DNA from 3 places in the Arthrobacter sp. TJ-170 genome. Region 2 is predicted to be linked to each of the others. Evidence: riboswitches for the same ligand, from Rfam matches in the RefSeq annotation. Region 2 holds a riboswitch; each other region holds the start of a gene.
The links. Region 2 has a riboswitch for cyclic di-AMP ahead of AC4D1W_RS04125 (C40 family peptidase). Riboswitches for the same ligand answer to the same signal wherever they lie in the genome.

Region 1: it holds a riboswitch for cyclic di-AMP, as region 2 does, so the genes downstream of both, AC4D1W_RS09955 (M23 family metallopeptidase) here and AC4D1W_RS04125 (C40 family peptidase) in region 2, are expected to answer to the same signal.
Region 3: it holds a riboswitch for cyclic di-AMP, as region 2 does, so the genes downstream of both, AC4D1W_RS00270 (M23 family metallopeptidase) here and AC4D1W_RS04125 (C40 family peptidase) in region 2, are expected to answer to the same signal.

What each region holds. Positions count from the first base shown of each region.
Region 1 covers NZ_JBZCNL010000004.1:259,057-264,645, reverse strand. The annotation lists gene AC4D1W_RS09970 (FecCD family ABC transporter permease) at 1-223, shown strand, start outside; gene AC4D1W_RS09965 (ABC transporter ATP-binding protein) at 225-1,112, shown strand; gene AC4D1W_RS09960 (siderophore-interacting protein) at 1,223-2,290, shown strand; cyclic di-AMP (ydaO/yuaA leader) riboswitch at 2,418-2,596, shown strand; gene AC4D1W_RS09955 (M23 family metallopeptidase) at 2,618-3,427, shown strand; gene AC4D1W_RS09950 (diacylglycerol/lipid kinase family protein) at 3,476-4,474, opposite strand; gene AC4D1W_RS09945 (hypothetical protein) at 4,588-4,827, shown strand; gene AC4D1W_RS09940 (SGNH/GDSL hydrolase family protein) at 4,833-5,589, shown strand, end outside.
Region 2 covers NZ_JBZCNL010000002.1:36,362-41,950, reverse strand. The annotation lists gene rnc (ribonuclease III) at 1-622, shown strand, start outside; gene mutM (bifunctional DNA-formamidopyrimidine glycosylase/DNA-(apurinic or apyrimidinic site) lyase) at 638-1,642, shown strand; gene AC4D1W_RS04130 (YtxH domain-containing protein) at 1,720-2,001, shown strand; cyclic di-AMP (ydaO/yuaA leader) riboswitch at 2,141-2,298, shown strand; gene AC4D1W_RS04125 (C40 family peptidase) at 2,302-3,267, shown strand; gene AC4D1W_RS04120 (ABC transporter ATP-binding protein) at 3,450-4,370, shown strand; gene AC4D1W_RS04115 (ABC transporter permease) at 4,370-5,589, shown strand, end outside.
Region 3 covers NZ_JBZCNL010000001.1:47,318-52,906, reverse strand. The annotation lists gene AC4D1W_RS00285 (HNH endonuclease) at 1-206, opposite strand, end outside; gene AC4D1W_RS00280 (NlpC/P60 family protein) at 410-1,234, opposite strand; gene AC4D1W_RS00275 (NlpC/P60 family protein) at 1,262-2,068, opposite strand; cyclic di-AMP (ydaO/yuaA leader) riboswitch at 2,074-2,225, opposite strand; gene AC4D1W_RS00270 (M23 family metallopeptidase) at 2,378-3,436, opposite strand; cyclic di-AMP (ydaO/yuaA leader) riboswitch at 3,441-3,628, opposite strand; gene AC4D1W_RS00265 (iron-dependent transcriptional repressor DtxR) at 3,750-4,454, opposite strand; gene serC (phosphoserine transaminase) at 4,694-5,589, shown strand, end outside.

The sequences.
Region 1 (5,589 bases), on a different contig from region 2:
CGCGTTCCTCTCCGGTCCGATCGCCCGGCGCCTCCTCGGCGGGTACCGCCCGCTGGTGACGGCAGCGCTGGTCGGAGCGGTCATCGTTCTGGCAGCGGATTTCGTGGGTGCGAACCTGATTCCAGGAGTTTCCCTGCCGGTCGGAGTGATCACGGGTGTGCTCGGCGCCCCGTTCCTCCTCTGGCTTCTTGCCACATCCAACCGATCAGGCCAGGGAGGCTGACATGAGGTTGAACGCCAAAGACCTGACACTCGCATACGACAACCGCCGGGTGGTCGAAGACCTCACCGTCGAACTGCCGACGGGCAAGATCACAGTCATCGTCGGGGCGAACGCCTGCGGCAAGTCCACCCTGCTCCGCGGCCTGGCGCGGTTGCTCAAGCCTGCGGCGGGAACGGTGCTCCTGGACGGCAAGGACATCCACTCACTGTCCACCCGCGCGGTGGCGAAGACCCTCGGGCTGCTCCCGCAAACCCCGGTGGCCCCGGACGGAATCGCCGTGGTGGACCTCGTGGGCCGTGGCCGCTACCCTCACCAGGGCTGGTTCCGGCAGTGGAGTCCCGACGACGACGCCGCCGTTGCCTCCGCCCTGCGCGTCACCGACACGCTGGAACTCGCAGACCGCAACGTCGACGAACTCTCCGGCGGCCAGCGGCAGCGCGTCTGGATTGCCATGGCGCTGGCGCAGCAAACCGACATCCTGCTTCTGGATGAACCGACCACATTCCTTGACGTGGCGCACCAGGTGGAAGTCCTCGACCTGATCACGGATCTGAACCGTACTGCGGGCACCACCGTCGCAATCGTCCTGCATGACCTGAACCTCGCCGCTCGTTACGCGGACCACCTGATCGCCATGAAGGGCGGCCGCATTGTCGCCGAGGGCTCGCCGTCGAGGGTGGTCACAGCGGAGACGGTCGCCGAGGTCTTCGGCCTGGAATCGCAGGTTATCCCTGATCCCGTTTCGGGCACGCCGATGGTCGTGCCCATCGGGCGGCATCACGCCGCCCCCCGCACTGCAAGCGCAAAGACCACCCCTGAGGGCGTCACGGGTTTTTTACCGAACCCGCAGGACGGGCTCCCCGCACCGGCAATGGAGGCAGCATCGTGACAGAAGTCAGCACAGCGCATCGGGCCCGAAGGACGAGAACGGAGTCAACGTCAGAGACGGGGCCGGAGGCAACTCCACGGACCGCCGCAGCTGCAGGTGCACAGGCGGCCGTGTCCGCGATCCGCGCGTTCAACGTCGTGGTCAGCCGTGTGGAGCACGTCAGCGCGAATTTCCGTCGCATCACGTTCGGTGGTGCCTGCCTTTCCGGCTTCGGCGTCCAGGGTTCCACCCTGGATCTGCGCATCAAGGTGATGATCCCGCCGACCGGCGGTGAAGGCGCGGACCTCGGCGCGCTCATGGACGGCGCGGGCAGCGGGTGGTACCAGCAGTGGCTTTCCCTCCAGCCCGCGGAACGCGGGGACATGCGCACGTACACGGTCCGCGAATCACGCTGCAATCAGGAGGTTCCTGAGCTGGACGTCGACTTCGTGATGCACTTCGACGCGGACGGGAAGGGCGGCCCGGCCTCGCAGTGGGCCGCATCGGCTGAGCCGGGCGACCGGGTATGGCTGATCGGGCCAAACATCCATGCCGCAACCTGCTCAACCGCCGGCGCGTACGGCGGCATCGAGTGGCGCCCCGGCCTGGCCCAGAACGTTCTGCTCGCGGGGGATGAGACGGCCGTTCCGGCCATCAGCGCCATCCTTGAGTCACTGCCGGAGGACATCAGCGGCCACGCGTTCCTGGAAGTCCCGGACGGATCTGACTGCCAGGACATCCGGACCCGTTCCGGCGTAGGTATCAGCTGGCTGGTGCGCGGCGGCCGTCCGCACGGTGAACTGCTCGATGCGGCCGTTCGTCAGGCGGTCAGGGTCCCGGGCTGGGTATCCCTGGCGGCGCCCTTCCGCGTGAGCCTGGGCTCCGACACACCCTCAGGGCAGGCACTTGCCGCGGCAGCCCGTGCCGGCGGTCCTGAACGGGCAGCCGGACCCGAGCCGGAGGACATCGACATTGACAAGACCATCCTCTGGGAGACGCCCCAGCTACTGGATGCCGCGGCCCTTGACGGCTCGCTGAACCCGGACAAGCCTTCGGGCGCGCTGCCGTTTTATGCCTGGATTGCCGGTGAAGCCGCTGTGGTCCGAGGGTTGCGCCGTTACCTCGTGCGAGACGTCGGCATCGACCGCAAGCAGGTCGCCTTCATGGGTTACTGGCGTAGGGGTAAATCCGAACTCTGATAGCACAGGGGGGACGCAATTCCCGTGATTGCCACATAACGAATTTGTAACTTTCGGCAGAGTGCCGTACCGTTGAATCAGGTCATGCGTATCATCGTGGCCGCCGGACTGTACGCCTAGCCCTGTCACCTGTCCGGTTCCTCATCCTCGAAGACAGGGGCGGAGAACCCAATCCGGGCAGTCAGTCTGCCTTTGGGGTGAAGCCTGCAAACTCCTTGATCCCGCCCAAGCGCGGCCATCAAGGTAAGGCCGAGTAACTCTTGCTCGAACCCGACAGCTAACTTCGCCGGCGTCAAGAGAGGCAATCCCTTGTCCCAGCATGATTCCGTGGGCACTCCTGTGCCTGTTTCGGCCGGTCACCGTTCATCGCCAACACATGCCGGAAGTCGGACCCGACGCGCTGAGCGCCGCCACGATCGTGCACGGCGCCGTGTCCGCGCGCTGCTCTGCGTCGGCGGAGCCCTCACAGCTGCGTCAGGGCTTGCGCTGACCCAGGCAGGGCCGCCATTGCTGACAGAGGCAGGGCTGGTGAGGGCGAGCGAGACGCAGAGCGTCACCGCCCCCGAGGGCGCCGCAGTGGATTTCAGCCGCGAGTCGGTTGCACCGTCGTCGCCCAACGACATGCCCGCTGGGGAGAGCAAGGTTTCGACGCTGTCCGAGGGCGAAATCACGGTCGCCCAAGCCGAACCCAGCCGTAAGCCGGCGGAGGCGCCCAGCAAGGAGCCGGCAGAAAAACCTGCTGAGGAACCATCGCTCGGTGCGCCGCTGAGCAAGCTTTCGGTGGCTTCCGCATACGGCAAGCGGATCAATCCGATGAGCGGGTATGGCGAGGAAATGCACACGGGCACGGATTTCGCCGGGGCCTGCGGCACGCCGGTACTTGCCGCGGGCTCAGGCACCGTAACCGAATCCGGGTGGCACCCCTATGGCGGGGGTCAGCGCATTGTGATCGACCACGGCGGGGGACTGCAGACCACCTACAACCACCTCGCCTCACTGGGCACCACCGTTGGTGAGAAAATCGACCGCGCAGAGGCTATCGGCGCAGTGGGAAGCACCGGCAACTCCACCGGCTGCCATCTGCATTTCGAAGTGGTCGTCGATGGGAAGACAGTCGACCCGGGCGGCCACCTCTAGCGACTACCGGGCTCCCGACGCTCGCGCCGGGTCCCTGACCCGCTGGACCTACGGCACCGGGTCGGTCAGGATCGCCGGGTCCTTCTTGCCGTACGGCATCCGCACCTTCAGCGAGTCCGGTTCCACCCGGAAGGACATGTGCGTGCCCTGGCCGAGCGGGTCGCCGTCGAGCTCGATTTCCAGCGGCGTGTCAGACTCCACCTCTGCGGCCTTGCACTGGTAGTACTCCACCGATGGGTCCTTGCCCTTGCCCCGCGCCAGGAGCTTGCCGACGACAGCGAACCACCCGAACTTGCCCCGCGGCGCGATGGTCATGATGTCCAGCAGCCCGTCGTTGAGCCTGGCGCCCGGAAAGATCTCCAGGCCGCCCATGATCTTTCCGCAGTTGCCTCCCATGACGCTGCGCAGGCGGCGGGTGACCCGCTTGCCGCCGTCGATCGAGATATGAACCTTGGAGGGCTTGCCCGGGAGGTTCCGGATGCCGGCGTCGACGTATGCGAGCCAGCCCAACTTGTCCTTGAGGTCGTCGCGGGTATCAGCCATCACCGAAGCGTCGAAGCCAAGCCCGGCCATCACGAGGAAGACATGCGCGTCCTGTGCCCGGTCCACATTCACATGCACCACATCGATCAGCCGTTCGGTGCCACCGAGTGCCGCTTCGACGGCTCCGCGGGGATCGTCGACGTCAATGTCGAGGTTGCGCGCGAGCAGGTTGCCGGTGCCCAGCGGCAGCAGGCCGAGTGCCGTCGTCGTGCCGGCCAGTTCCTCCGCCACGCACCGTACGGTGCCGTCGCCGCCGGCCGCGATGACGACGTCGACCCCTTCCCTGAGCGCCTCTTGTGCCTGGCCGTGCCCCGGATCATCCTCGGTGGTCTCAAGGAAGAGGGGTTCCTGCCACCCCTTCTCGAGGCTCAGTTCCGTGACGATTGCGCGGATATCCTCCTCGGTGGGCTTGACCGGGTTGAGGATCAGGGCGGCGCGCTTTGTCCGCGATTCCGACTGCGTTTCCGACCGCGTTTCAGACTCGGTGTCCGGCAAAGAAGCCATGGGTATTCTCCTGACGAGATTGGTTGTAATCGAGCTTAGCGTCTGCCCCTCACCCGGTGCGCGAAGAGTTTTTACGGGACTATGCTGGGTGGTCAAAACCAGAAGGAGGAGCCATGACACAGGACCAATCCAGCGCAGGCCGGGGCAGCGGGCCGGAAGAGGGTGCCGAGGAGGGCAACCCGCTGAGCGGATCTCCCACGTTCCCCAACCCGTCCACGGCCCGTCCCACCGGTGACACCACCGGGTTCAACGGCTCGTACACCGAGACCGAGCACCAGACCCAGCACGAGTACGACGCCGAGAACCAGCACGCCGAGGGTGACTCCAGTCCCCGTTCCGGCGAGGAGGACTGACACTATTGGGCACTGAGTCTCCGGGCACCGAATTCGCCCATCGTTATGTCGCTCTTGGCGATTCCTTCACCGAGGGCGTGGGGGACTGGGACCCGCAAAGTCCCAACGGCGTGCGCGGCTGGGCTGACCGCGTCGCCGAGCAGTTGGTCCTCGCCGACCCGTCCTGGGGCTACGCGAACCTGGCCATCCGCGGCCGGAAGATGCGGCAGATCCTCTCTGAACAGGTCGATGCGGCGCTCGCCCTGAAACCGACCCTGGCAACCATCTATGCAGGCGCCAATGACATTCTGCGGCCCTCCATCGACCTGGACGCGCTTCTCGAAGAGTACGACGCCGGCATCGCCCGCCTGCGGAACAGCGGTGCCGCTGTGGTCCTCTTCACCGGGTTCGACTCGTCGAAGTCGGCCGTTTTCGGCAAAACCCGCGGGCGCACAGCCATCTACAACGAACTTGTCCGGGAAATCGCGGACCGGCACGATGCCGAGGTGGCTGACTACTGGCGGATGCGGGAGTTCCAGAACTGGGGGTACTGGGACGTGGACCGGATGCATATGTCCGCTGCCGGGCATACGCTCATGGCGGTTCGGGTTCTGGAAGTCCTGAAGTCCGCGCACAGTATCGAACTGCCCGAACTCGAGGCGCGCCCGGCTGCCTCGCGGCTTGTCCAACTCCGGAAAGATGCCCTGTGGGCTCGTGACTACCTCGGACCGTGGGTGGGCAGGCGGCTACGCAGGCAGTCATCCGGGGACGCGTTCACCGCGA
Region 2 (5,589 bases):
CGGCATCCCCACCAACGAACGGCTCGAGTTCCTGGGCGACGCAGTCCTTGGACTCTCGGTCACGGATGCCCTGTATCGGGACAATCCGGATCTGTCCGAGGGCGAGCTCGCCAAGAGGCGCTCCGCCGTCGTCAGTACCCGCGCCCTCGCCGAGATTGCCCGTGGTCTCGGCCTCGGGCAACACATCCTGCTGGGGCAGGGCGAAAAGCTCACCAACGGCTGGAACAAGTCGTCCATCCTTGCCGACACGATGGAAGCCATCATCGGCGCCACCTACCTCAGTAGTGGCATGGAGACGGCGAGGCGCCTGGTCATGCGCATCATCGGCCCTGTGTTGGAAGACGCTGCAGCGCTCGGTGCCGGAACGGACTGGAAAACCAGTATTCAGGAAATCGCCGCCGCGCAGCGGATGGGCGTCATCGACTACAAGGTCACCGGATTCGGTCCCGATCACGACCGCAGGTTTGAAGCGGTGCTTGTCATCGGCGGTACCAGTTATGGTTCCGGCTCCGGCCGCTCCAAAAAGGAAGCCGAGCAAGAGGCGGCGGCGGCCTCCTGGAAGCTGCTGCAGCTAGGGAACGTCGATGCGCACGCTGACGCGGAGGCACGTCAGTCCACGTGATCCCGGGAGCTTGTGATGCCTGAACTTCCCGAGGTGGAGGTTGTACGCCGGGGGCTCGCACGCTGGGTCAGCGGGCGCCGCATCGAGGCGGTAGACGTTCTTGACCCCCGCTCAATCCGCCGTCATGCCCTCGGCACTGAGGACTTCAGAGGCAACCTTGTCGGCGCCCGCGTCACAGATGCGGTACGCCGTGGGAAATTTCTCTGGTTGCCGCTCGCTACGGATGACGGCGACATCGGTGACCCTATGTCGTCGTACCCGCCGCCTCCGGCCGGCCTCACGGCCGGCACGGAACAGATAGCGCTGATGGCGCATCTAGGCATGAGCGGACAGCTTCTGGTCGAAGACCACACCCAGCCCGACGAAAAGCACCTGAAGGTACGGCTGCGGCTGTCCACAGTTTCCGGAGGCGAACCGCTGCCGGAAGAGCTCCGCTTCGTTGATCAGCGAATCTTCGGTGGCCTCTTCGTTACTAGCATGGTGCCCACCTCGGACGGGCTTCCGGGTGGACTGGGGGAGTGTCCAGCGCCACTGGTGCCGCTCGAAGCGGCGCACATCGCGCGGGACCCGCTGGACCCGGCATTTTCCTTCGAGGAGTTCTACCGGAAGCTGCGCGCCCGGCGCACCGGTTTGAAGCGTGCACTGCTCGACCAGACTCTGGTTTCGGGAGTCGGCAACATCTACGCGGACGAGTCGCTGTGGGCTGCCAGACTGCACTATGCGCGTCCCACGGACACTCTCCGCCGGGCGGAAGCTGCCCGGCTGCTCACGTCCTGCCGCGACGTGATGGCTCGCGCGCTCGACGCAGGAGGCACGAGCTTCGATTCCCTCTACGTGAACGTCAACGGCGCCTCCGGTTACTTTGAACGCTCACTGAACGCCTATGGCAGGGAACGCGACCCTTGCCGGCGATGCTCGGCAGACGGTCTGGACTCGCGCATCCGGCGCGACACCTTCATGAACCGTTCCTCATATACCTGCCCACGATGCCAGCCGAGGCCCCGCAACGGACGGTGGTAAGTATCCCCTGACGTGACAAAAGTAAGTATGCTGATTAGATTCGATATCTCAGTATCCGACACGTCAGGAGTAACGCGATGAAGAACAAGTTGGTTTTTGCAGCAGGCATGGCGGCAGGCTACGTTCTGGGCGCCCGGGCCGGTCGTGCCAGCTATGAGCAGATCAAGGTCAAGGCCAACGAGCTGTGGAACAGTCCGAAGGTGCAGGGCAAGGTTTCCCAGGCGTCGGAGACCGTGAAAGCCAAAGCTCCCGAGGTTCAGGCGCAGGCTGAGCAGGCACTGAAGAAGGCCCAGTCGGCGATGCACCGTGGCGGCGATAACGAAGCTTCAAAAGACCCGAACGCCGAATACAAGATCTGACCGGATGCTGCGGCACGTGTGATCAGCCTCTCCGTGATCGAAACGTGACAATTCAATGAAAGGTATGTAACGTTATGGACACGCCGGGTTCAAAAGCCCGGCTTCCTTCTGGTGGATTGCCTAATCCTGCCGCCGCTGGAAGGTCCGTTCGCTACACACTGCGGCAGGAGCGGGGGAACCAGATTAGCGGACTTCTGTGAAGTCCTAGGGGTGAAGACGTACCGGCTCTGTGCCGGTCGTCCGGGTGGCTCCCATCCGAATCCGACAGCTAACTCCGCAGGCGTTGGGAGAGGCTATTCCGTGTCCAAAAACCGTCATATCGCGCGCCACCGTGCAACTCCGCCCAGCACCATGCAGATCGTGTCCAAGGCAGTCAGCTCGCACGCTGGCACCGTTGGCCGCCCTGCAGCTGTAGTTGTAGCAGCCTCCGGCATCATGTTCGGAGCCGCCCTTCCGGCCAGCGCGGGAACCACCACCACTTCTGCCACCGTCCCGGCCGCTGAGGTAAGCGTGCAGGCAGCAGTGGCGCCCGTCGCCCCGGCCCCCGTTGCTCAGGCTCCGGCTGCTCCGGCACCTGCTGTGAACGCTCCGACCCACACCGTTCAGGCCGGAGACACCCTCGGCGCCATCGCCGGCAACTACGGTGTCAGCCTCGACGCCATCTTCGCTGCGAACGGCCTCGGCTGGGAGTCAATCATCTACCCGGGCCAGGTCATCAGCTTGTCCGGCAGCGCCGCAGCCGCTCCGGCTCCTGCCGCGGCTGCACCCGCTCCTGCTGCAGCCGCTCCGGCTCCTGCCGCGGCTGCACCCGCTCCGGCTCCTGCTGCACCCGCTCCGGCACCGGCTCCCGCACCTGCACCGCAGGTTCAGGCTGCTCCGGCACCGGCAGAGACCAGCACCATGAACATCACCACCGCGTCCTCCAAGATCACCGTGGCTGATGGTTCTTCAAGCGGCGCAGGCGCATCGATCCTCGCTTCTGCCCGGGCGCAGCTCGCCGGTGGCGCTGTTCAGGACTGCACCCGCCTCGTTGAGATCGCAATGGCTGCAGCCGGGAAGCCTGTCGGTGACCTCGGCCCCATGCAGTTCGCAGGCTACGGCGCGCAGGTAAGCACCCCGGCACCGGGTGACCTCGTCATCACCGGTGGCCACGTGGCTGTTTACGCTGGCGGTGGCCAGGTCATCAGCAGCGGCATGAATGGTGCAAACCTCACCATGCAGCACCCGCTGAGCGACCTCGCCGGCGCGTTCTTCGTGCGCGTCTAGTCTTCGGACTAGCCTTTCTCCCTGGGGAGGACCTGAAAAGGTCCTCCCCAGCGGTGTTTAAGCGCCGGTTACATCACTCGGAGGATTACGCAGAAGGACGGGTTGTCACTCTGCGGGTGCCGCTGCACCTCGGTATAGGCTGTGCTCCTCAGAGTGCGACGCGCGGGAGGTAATGCCCTGCCATGGAACCGGAACACGTCATCCGGGCTTCGCGCCTGGTCAAGAGATTCGGCTCGGTCATGGCGCTGACGGGGCTTGACCTGCGCGTCCGGGCCGGTGAAGTTCACGGGTTCCTCGGCCCCAACGGTGCCGGGAAGTCCACCACCCTCCGGCTGTTGCTTGGACTCATGCGTCCTACCAGCGGCTCCGTCCGGGTCCTGGGTCTGGACCCGTGGACTGAACCCATTCACGCGCGCCGGGACATTGCCTATGTGCCGGGTGATGTGAATCTTTGGCCGGACCTGAGTGGAGGTGAGGTGATTGATCTGATCACCGGCCTCCGCGGCGGCGCGGACGAGAGACTGCGCCGCGAGCTTATTGAGGAGTTCGACTTTGATCCCCGACGCCGGGCACGGACCTATTCAAAGGGCAACCGCCAGAAAGCTGCGCTGATCGCGGCGTTCGCGCGGCCCGCGCGCCTCTACCTGCTGGACGAGCCGAGCGCGGGTCTTGATCCCGTCATGGATGCTGTGTTCCGACGACAGGTGCAGCGCGTAAGCGCGGAGGGTGCAACTGTCCTGCTTTCCAGCCATATTCTGAGCGAGGTGGAGCAGCTTTGCGAGCGCATCACCATCATTCGTGCCGGGACAGTGGTTGAATCCGGCGCCCTGTCCGAACTTCGGCACCTCCGCCGCACTCGCTTTCTCGTGGCAGGGGCGCAGACAGCAGATGTTCTGGAAGGCCTCCCCGGTGTTTATGACCTGTATACGGTGCCCGGCGGCACCCAGTTCGACGCTGACCAGGCACACCTGCCGGCCGTGCTGGCCCACCTTTCACGGGCCGGACTGACTGGGATCACAGCAAACCCGCCGTCCCTCGAGGAACTGTTCCTTCGGCACTATACCGAGGCTGGCGACGCGTCTTCCACGGATCGATCACCCTAATGTTCGGGGTCCTGCTGATGCTGCGGATGCACCTGGTCCGCGATCGTTGGTTCCTCCCAAGTTGGATCGGGGGGATCAGTGCGCTCGGGCTACTTGCGGCCGTAGCAGTGTCCACCCAGTTCACCGGTACCGATGAGCGTGCGGCGATCGTGTCAATTGCCTCCGCCAGCCCGGCATTCCTGTTCCTGCGTGGGCTGCCGGACGGCACCGGCCTCGGCTCCGTAGTGTTCTTCCAGGGTTACGCCTTCACGGCTGTCCTGGCAGGACTCCTGGGAGTTTTACTCGTAAGCAGACACACTCGGGCGGAAGAGGAATCCGGTCGTAGTGAGATCCTTGAGTCCACTCCCATTCCCCGCGCAGCCGCACTGGCAGCGACCCTCCTGCTGAGCCTGCTGGCCTTTCTCGTCTTGACCGTTTCCACGGGGCTCGGGTTTGCCGCTGCAGGGCTGCCCCTTGCCGGTTCCATGCGGGCGGGTGCCGCAATAGGCGTCGTCGGGCTCTTCTTTGCAAGCGCTGCGTCGGTCATCGCTCAGCTCATGCCCACGGCCCGCGGCACCAACGGTGTTTCAGCGGCCCTCGTCGGCCTCGCCTACCTGATCAGGGGGATCGGCGACGCCTTGGGGGAGCCTGACGCTGGGCTCCTGAGAGTCGATCCGGCATGGCCATCCTGGTTCTCACCCATCGGATGGGGACAGCGGGTTCGGCCCTTCACGGAAGCCGACGCCCGGCCGTTGTTCATACTGGCCATCGCGGCCGGAGGTTTGTGGCTGATTGCGTTCCTGATCCGGAGTCGCCGGGATCTGGGGGCCAGCCTGCTCGGTGAACGGACGGCAAGGGAAAGGGCCGGGCGTGCAGGTCAATCTCTGGTCGGGCTGGCATGGCGGTTGCAGCGTGGAACCCTTGCGGGGTGGTGCACAGCCGGAGCGGTCCTCGGAGGTTTGGCCGGCGGTTTGGCTCCTGTGGTTACCAATGTGATTGCGGGCAACCCAACCATGCAGGACCTGTTTGGCCGACTGGCTCCCGGAACGGCCTCTGGGTCAGGAATTGTCGATCTCTTCCTCACTGCCCTGCTGGGTATCTCCTCGGTTCTTGCCGCTGCTGCCGGTGTGCAGGCAGTTCTACGGCTGAGGGCTGAGGAAGTGGAAGGACGGGCGGAGTTATTGCTGGCCACGCCCGCCACCGTAAGCCGATGGGTTGCCGCGAACCTCGTGGTGGCGGG
Region 3 (5,589 bases), on a different contig from region 2:
GCTACCGTGCTGTTGCGGTAGGGGATCTTCACATACCGGTTAAGCAGAATGACAGATGGTCTGGACAGGACTTCGTTAGGACCAACCACCGGGTCCTCCCCTTCCGCGACGACGCTGGCTTTCCCTGTGAGAACAAGGACCAGCGCCCGGCGGAAGGTGACCACCGCCAGTGGTTCATATCCAGCATTAAGAACGAGAGTGCGCATGCACATTCCTCTTTGCCGACCATTGTCCAGGAGATTCCGTGAAATCCCTGAAGCTAAAGCGAAGGTACTTCGGATTAACAGTGCAAGAGTAAGCCGTTCCGCTTATGGTTCGTCAATCGCCACACCCGCTTTTTCCCGGCGGACGGGCACGAAAATGCCCCTCGCCGGAGACGGTGAGGGGCATTTACGGATCTGTCGGAGAATTAGCCGCCGACACGGATGAACACAGGGCCCGATCCGAGTTCGGAAGGCGCGATGACGGTCTGGTTGCCGTTGAATCCGCCATGGACGGCCTGGCCGCCGCCGATGTAAACAGCGATGTGGGCAAGTCCCATCCCGCCGTCGGCATAGTAAATGAGGTCACCGGGAATGGCTTCTGCGGCGCTGACCGTGCGGCCGAGGGAGAGGTAACCGGCCGGCCACCCGTGGAAGTTGATGCCGGCAGCGGCGAGGGCGTTGCTGGCGAGGCGGGTGCAGTCCTGGGTCACTCCGAGCTGCGCCTTCGCCGCAGCAGCGATGGTAGCGGCTACGCCCGAGGACGCCTGGGGTGCCGCTGCGGGGGCAGGCGTCTTGGCGACGGCTGGCTGCGCGGCGACAGTGGCCGTTGTTTCCACTGCTACTGCGGGCTCGATTACCGCAGGTTCTGCCTCGACAAGCGGTGCCACAGCGGGAGCGATCTCAATCGTTTCCGCCTGCGGCTGAATTACAGGGGCAACCACCTCAGGAGCGGCGACAGCCTTGACGGCCGCCTTGTTGAAGGAGATCTCAGCGTCCGCAGGTGCCTGGACCGGCGCCGTGGCGGGCTGAACCTCGAGCGTGGTGGTGACGGTGTTGCGCTCCGAAGGCAGTTCCACCGCGTTTGCGGCGACGCCGGTGGTAAGAACCAGTCCGGATGCTGCGGCGATGACGGCTGCCTGGCGGCCTACGCCCCCGGCGTTGTCGCTGACGGCGCGCGCAATGGTGGAGAGAGGGGCTGATCGCTGCACTTCGGCGCGGTGGCGCGCGATGGCACGGGTATTCGGGGTCATATGTGTGAGCTCCAGGTTTTCTGGTTCTTAGCTGACGCGGACGAAGCTGTAGCCAGAGAGATCGGACAGGCTGTGAAGACCGGTGTTCATACCGTTCAGGCCACCGCTGATGACCTGGCCGTTGCCGACGTAGATCGCGACGTGACCACCGGAGACCACGAGGTCACCGGGAGCGGGAGTGGGAACGACGGATCCAAAGGCGAAGAAGTCGCTGGGAGCGATGTCGCCTACGGACTTGCCGATTGAGCGGAGGGCCTTCTCAACCATCGCGGTGCAATCCTGTGCGACACCGATCTGGGAGTAGGCCGAGCCGACCAGCGCTGCACCGACGCCACTGGCGCTGGGTGCCTTGACAGGAGCGGGAGTCTCAACGGCGGCGGTCTCTACCTTTGCCTGGGCCGGAGCTGCTGCCGCAACCTGGACGGCCGGCGTTGCGACCTCGACAACGGTCTCGACGACCGGGGCCGGGGCGGCCTCAACAACCTCAGTCTGCACTGCGACAGGAGCGTCCTCGACGGCTTCGACAACCGGAGCAGCTACGGCCTCGACGGCCGCACGCTCGAAGGTGACAGCCGCATCAGCAGAAGCGCTGACTGCGGTGGGCTGAACGGCGACTGCGCTGAGCGTCTTGACAGCCTGGGCCGAACGCTGGGCGTCGGATGCGCCGTGGGCCGGAAGTCCGGCTGTAAGGACCAAGCCTGAAGCTGCCACAATGACCGCTGCCTGGCGTCCTACGGAACCTGCGTTCGAAGATACAGCTTTCGAGATGGCTGCGAGCGAGTTGGTATGAACCGGCACCGCACGGTGGCGGCCCAGCGCAGAGCTGTTTGACACGTTAAATTGCCTCTCCCTACGCCTGCGAGGTGAGCTGTCGGATTCGGATGGGAGTCACCCGGCCGCGGATCGTCTCAAATCCTGCGACTTAACCCCAAGGACTTCTGAAAAGAAGCCCGCAATTGGTTCCCCCGCCCCTGCCATGCGATTTACGAACGGACCTCGTGCAGTGGCAGAGCTAGGCGATCTGCGCGAGAGTGCCGAACCCCCTGCGATCCGGCACGAGTTGAACGCTACCCCAGAAATTGAGGTATGTCACATTCCGATCACGGAACGGTGTGTTCCCGGTTACGACGATATTGAAACCGTTCAAAGCCAACCGAGCGGGTCGACGTTCTTGCCGTCTACAAGGACCTCGAAATGCAGGTGGCATCCGGTAGAAGCACCGGTGGATCCCACCCGTGCGATAGCTTCGCCGCGGTCAACAACCTGACCGACTGTCACGTCCATCGCTGACAGGTGGTTGTAGGTGGTCTCCAGGCCGTTGGCGTGCTGCACGACGACGCGATTGCCGCCGCCGTACGCGTGCCACCCTGCGAAGGTCACTGTGCCGGCCGCTGCAGCCTTCACGGCCGTTCCGCAGGCTTCGCTCATATCCTGCCCCGTGTGGAGCTCACCGGTGCCGGTGATGGGGCTGATTCGGGTGCCGAAGGGCGAGCTCATTACTCCGCCGTCCAGTGGCGCGGAGAGGGAACCTTTGGATTCTGCGGTCACGATGTCACTGCCCGAAGCGGAGACCATTTCGGCGAGCTTTGCCTCGGGGTCGAACTTCCCGTGCAGCCCAGCCCGGTGGAACGAGACATCCGCACCCGCGGCGGCCTGAACCCGCTGTGGTTCGTCCTGCTCAGCCGGAGCGGAAACGGCCTGTGCGTCGGAAGGCGCAACCGCTGCGGTTGTGGGCAGCGCGACGGTGAGGACCATTCCGGATGCAGCGGCGGCAATGGCAACCTTCTGGCTAAGCCCTGCCAGGGAAATATCCCGGCGTACGGTGACGGCGCGGCGTCGTCGTTCGATCCGCTGCGCGTCCCGGGGACGGAGGCCATTAGTGGACTGGGCCCCAGGCGCGGATTGTGCCGGGGCTTCGGAGACGTTGCGGGCCTCGCGCCGGGACATCGGCGCAGCTGGGCACGCAGCAACCGCCGCCGTCGGGGTCTTGAACTCCTGGACAGCTGACGTGACCGGCACAGCGACGTGGGGCGCTGTGAGGTGGGGCACAGCGACGTGGCGGGCTGGGAGGTGGGGCACAGCGACGTGGCGGGCTGTGAGGTGGGCGGTTCGCTCGGCCCGGTGACGCCTGTGGGCGTCGCGGGGCCGTGCTTCAGCAACCGGGGTGCCTGCACGGCGGCGCCCCGAAGCAGTGTTCGACAAGGAGACCCTTTCTCATTTTCGCCTGCGAAGTTAGCTGTCGGGTTCGAGTATGAGAAAACTCGGTTCGGATACTTCCGTTATGGCAGCACCCGGCACTTCACCCCAAGGCCATGGCGAGCCATAACCGGTGGTGGGTCCTCCGCCCCTGTCATCTGTTCAACACTGCGTTCGCTGACAGGGTTAGGCATGCGAACCAGGTAACGCTGGAGTATCAGCGCCAGGTATTAACTATAAAACCGGTGAGATCGAGCGTAACCGTTTCGTAACCAAACTGTGGATAACCTTAGGCAATCCAGAGCTTTCCCGACTTTGGTCAAGACTGGGGATGAACCGCCACGAAAACGTGTGAGGCGACTTCCGGCGGCAGTTCCAGTGCGCCCTCCACACCGGGCACCCGAACGGACACGTAATCCCCCGCCGCCTGCAGGGTCATGGACGCTCCGGGTCGCAGGCCACCCTCATCCAACTGCGTGAGCAGTTCCGGATCGACCTGGATAGGTTCAGCCAGACGGATAAGAGTCACAGCTGACCCGGCGATATTCGTCGCCAGGGCTTCGCTGAGGGTACACACACCGAGGGTCACGGTTTCGGAGGGCGTTCCGCCGATCGCTTCAAGCCCGGGAATGGGATTGCCGTAGGGCGACTCCGTCGGCTTTCCAAGCAATTCGTAGAGGCGCCGTTCGACCCGCTCACTCATGACGTGTTCCCACCGGCACGCCTCGTCGTGGACATAGGCCCAGTCAAGACCGATGACATCGGAGAGCAGTCGTTCAGCCAGCCGGTGCTTGCGCATCACCTCGGTGGCCCGCCGACGTCCGAGTTCGGTCAGTTCAAGGTGACGATCGCCGGTCACCACAACCAGCCCGTCGCGTTCCATCCGGCCCACCGTCTGAGACACCGTGGGTCCTGAGTGGCGAAGGCGCTCTGCGATGCGCGCACGCAGGGCCACGATGTTTTCTTCCTCGAGCTCAAGGATGGTCCGCAGGTACATCTCGGTGGTGTCGATGAGGTCCGTCATGCGGGGTTCAGCTCCTTGGCACTGGTGCGGATTGAGCGTTGATGCAGCGGTTGCCTGCAGTCCCTGGAAGGTGGGCCGCCGTCGTCATCCCTACGCCCCACAAGGTTAACCCATTTAGTTGGCCCGTTTGACGGTTGTCGTTTGCCACCGAACCGAGCGGTCATAATGCACCCGCGACGGAATCGCTGGGGCAGAATGGTCTGCGACCCCACATCACAAGTAAACGTCCTGGAGCAACCATGAGCACTTCCGCCGATATCCGCATCCCCGCCGAGCTGCTGCCGCAGGATGGACGGTTCGGCGCGGGTCCCTCCAAGATCCGTCCGGAGCAGCTGGACGCTCTCAAGAGTGCAGGTAGCGCACTGCTCGGAACCTCTCACCGTCAGGCCCCCGTAAAGAATCTGGTCGGATCGGTGCGGTCCGGCCTGATGGATTTCTTCGGCGCTCCTGAGGGCTACGAGGTTGTCCTCGGTGTCGGCGGATCCACTGCATTCTGGGATGTCGCCTCGTTCGGCCTCGTCGAATCCCGCGCACAGCACCTCTCCTTCGGTGAGTTCGGGTCCAAATTCGCTGCGGCAACGTCCAAGGCACCCTTCCTCGGGGAGTCCACAGTGATCACCTCCGAGTCCGGTTCACGACCGGCTCCCACCGCCGAGTCCGGCGTCGACTTCTACGCCTGGCCACAGAATGAGACCTCCACCGGTGTGGCGGCGCCCGTTGAACGCGTGAGCGGAGCAGACGACGGCGCGCTCGTTGCCATCGACGCGACCTCCGCGGCAGGCGGGCTTGCGGTGGACGTCTCCCAGGCAGACGTCTACTACTTCGCTCCGCAGAAGAACTTCGCGTCCGACGGCGGTCTCTGGCTTGGCCTGTTCTCCCCCGCAGCGCTGGAACGGGCAGCTGCAATCAAGGCATCGGGTCGCTGGATCCCAGATTTCCTCGACCTCCAGACAGCCATTGACAATTCGCGGCTCAATCAGACGTACAACACTCCGTCGCTTGCCACTCTTGTCACGCTGAACGCGCAGATCGAATGGCTCAACGGCAACGGCGGCCTCGACTTCGCCGCGAAGCGCACCGCCGATTCCGCGGGCCGCGTATACAGCTGGGCAGACGCCTCCGCCGTTGCCACCCC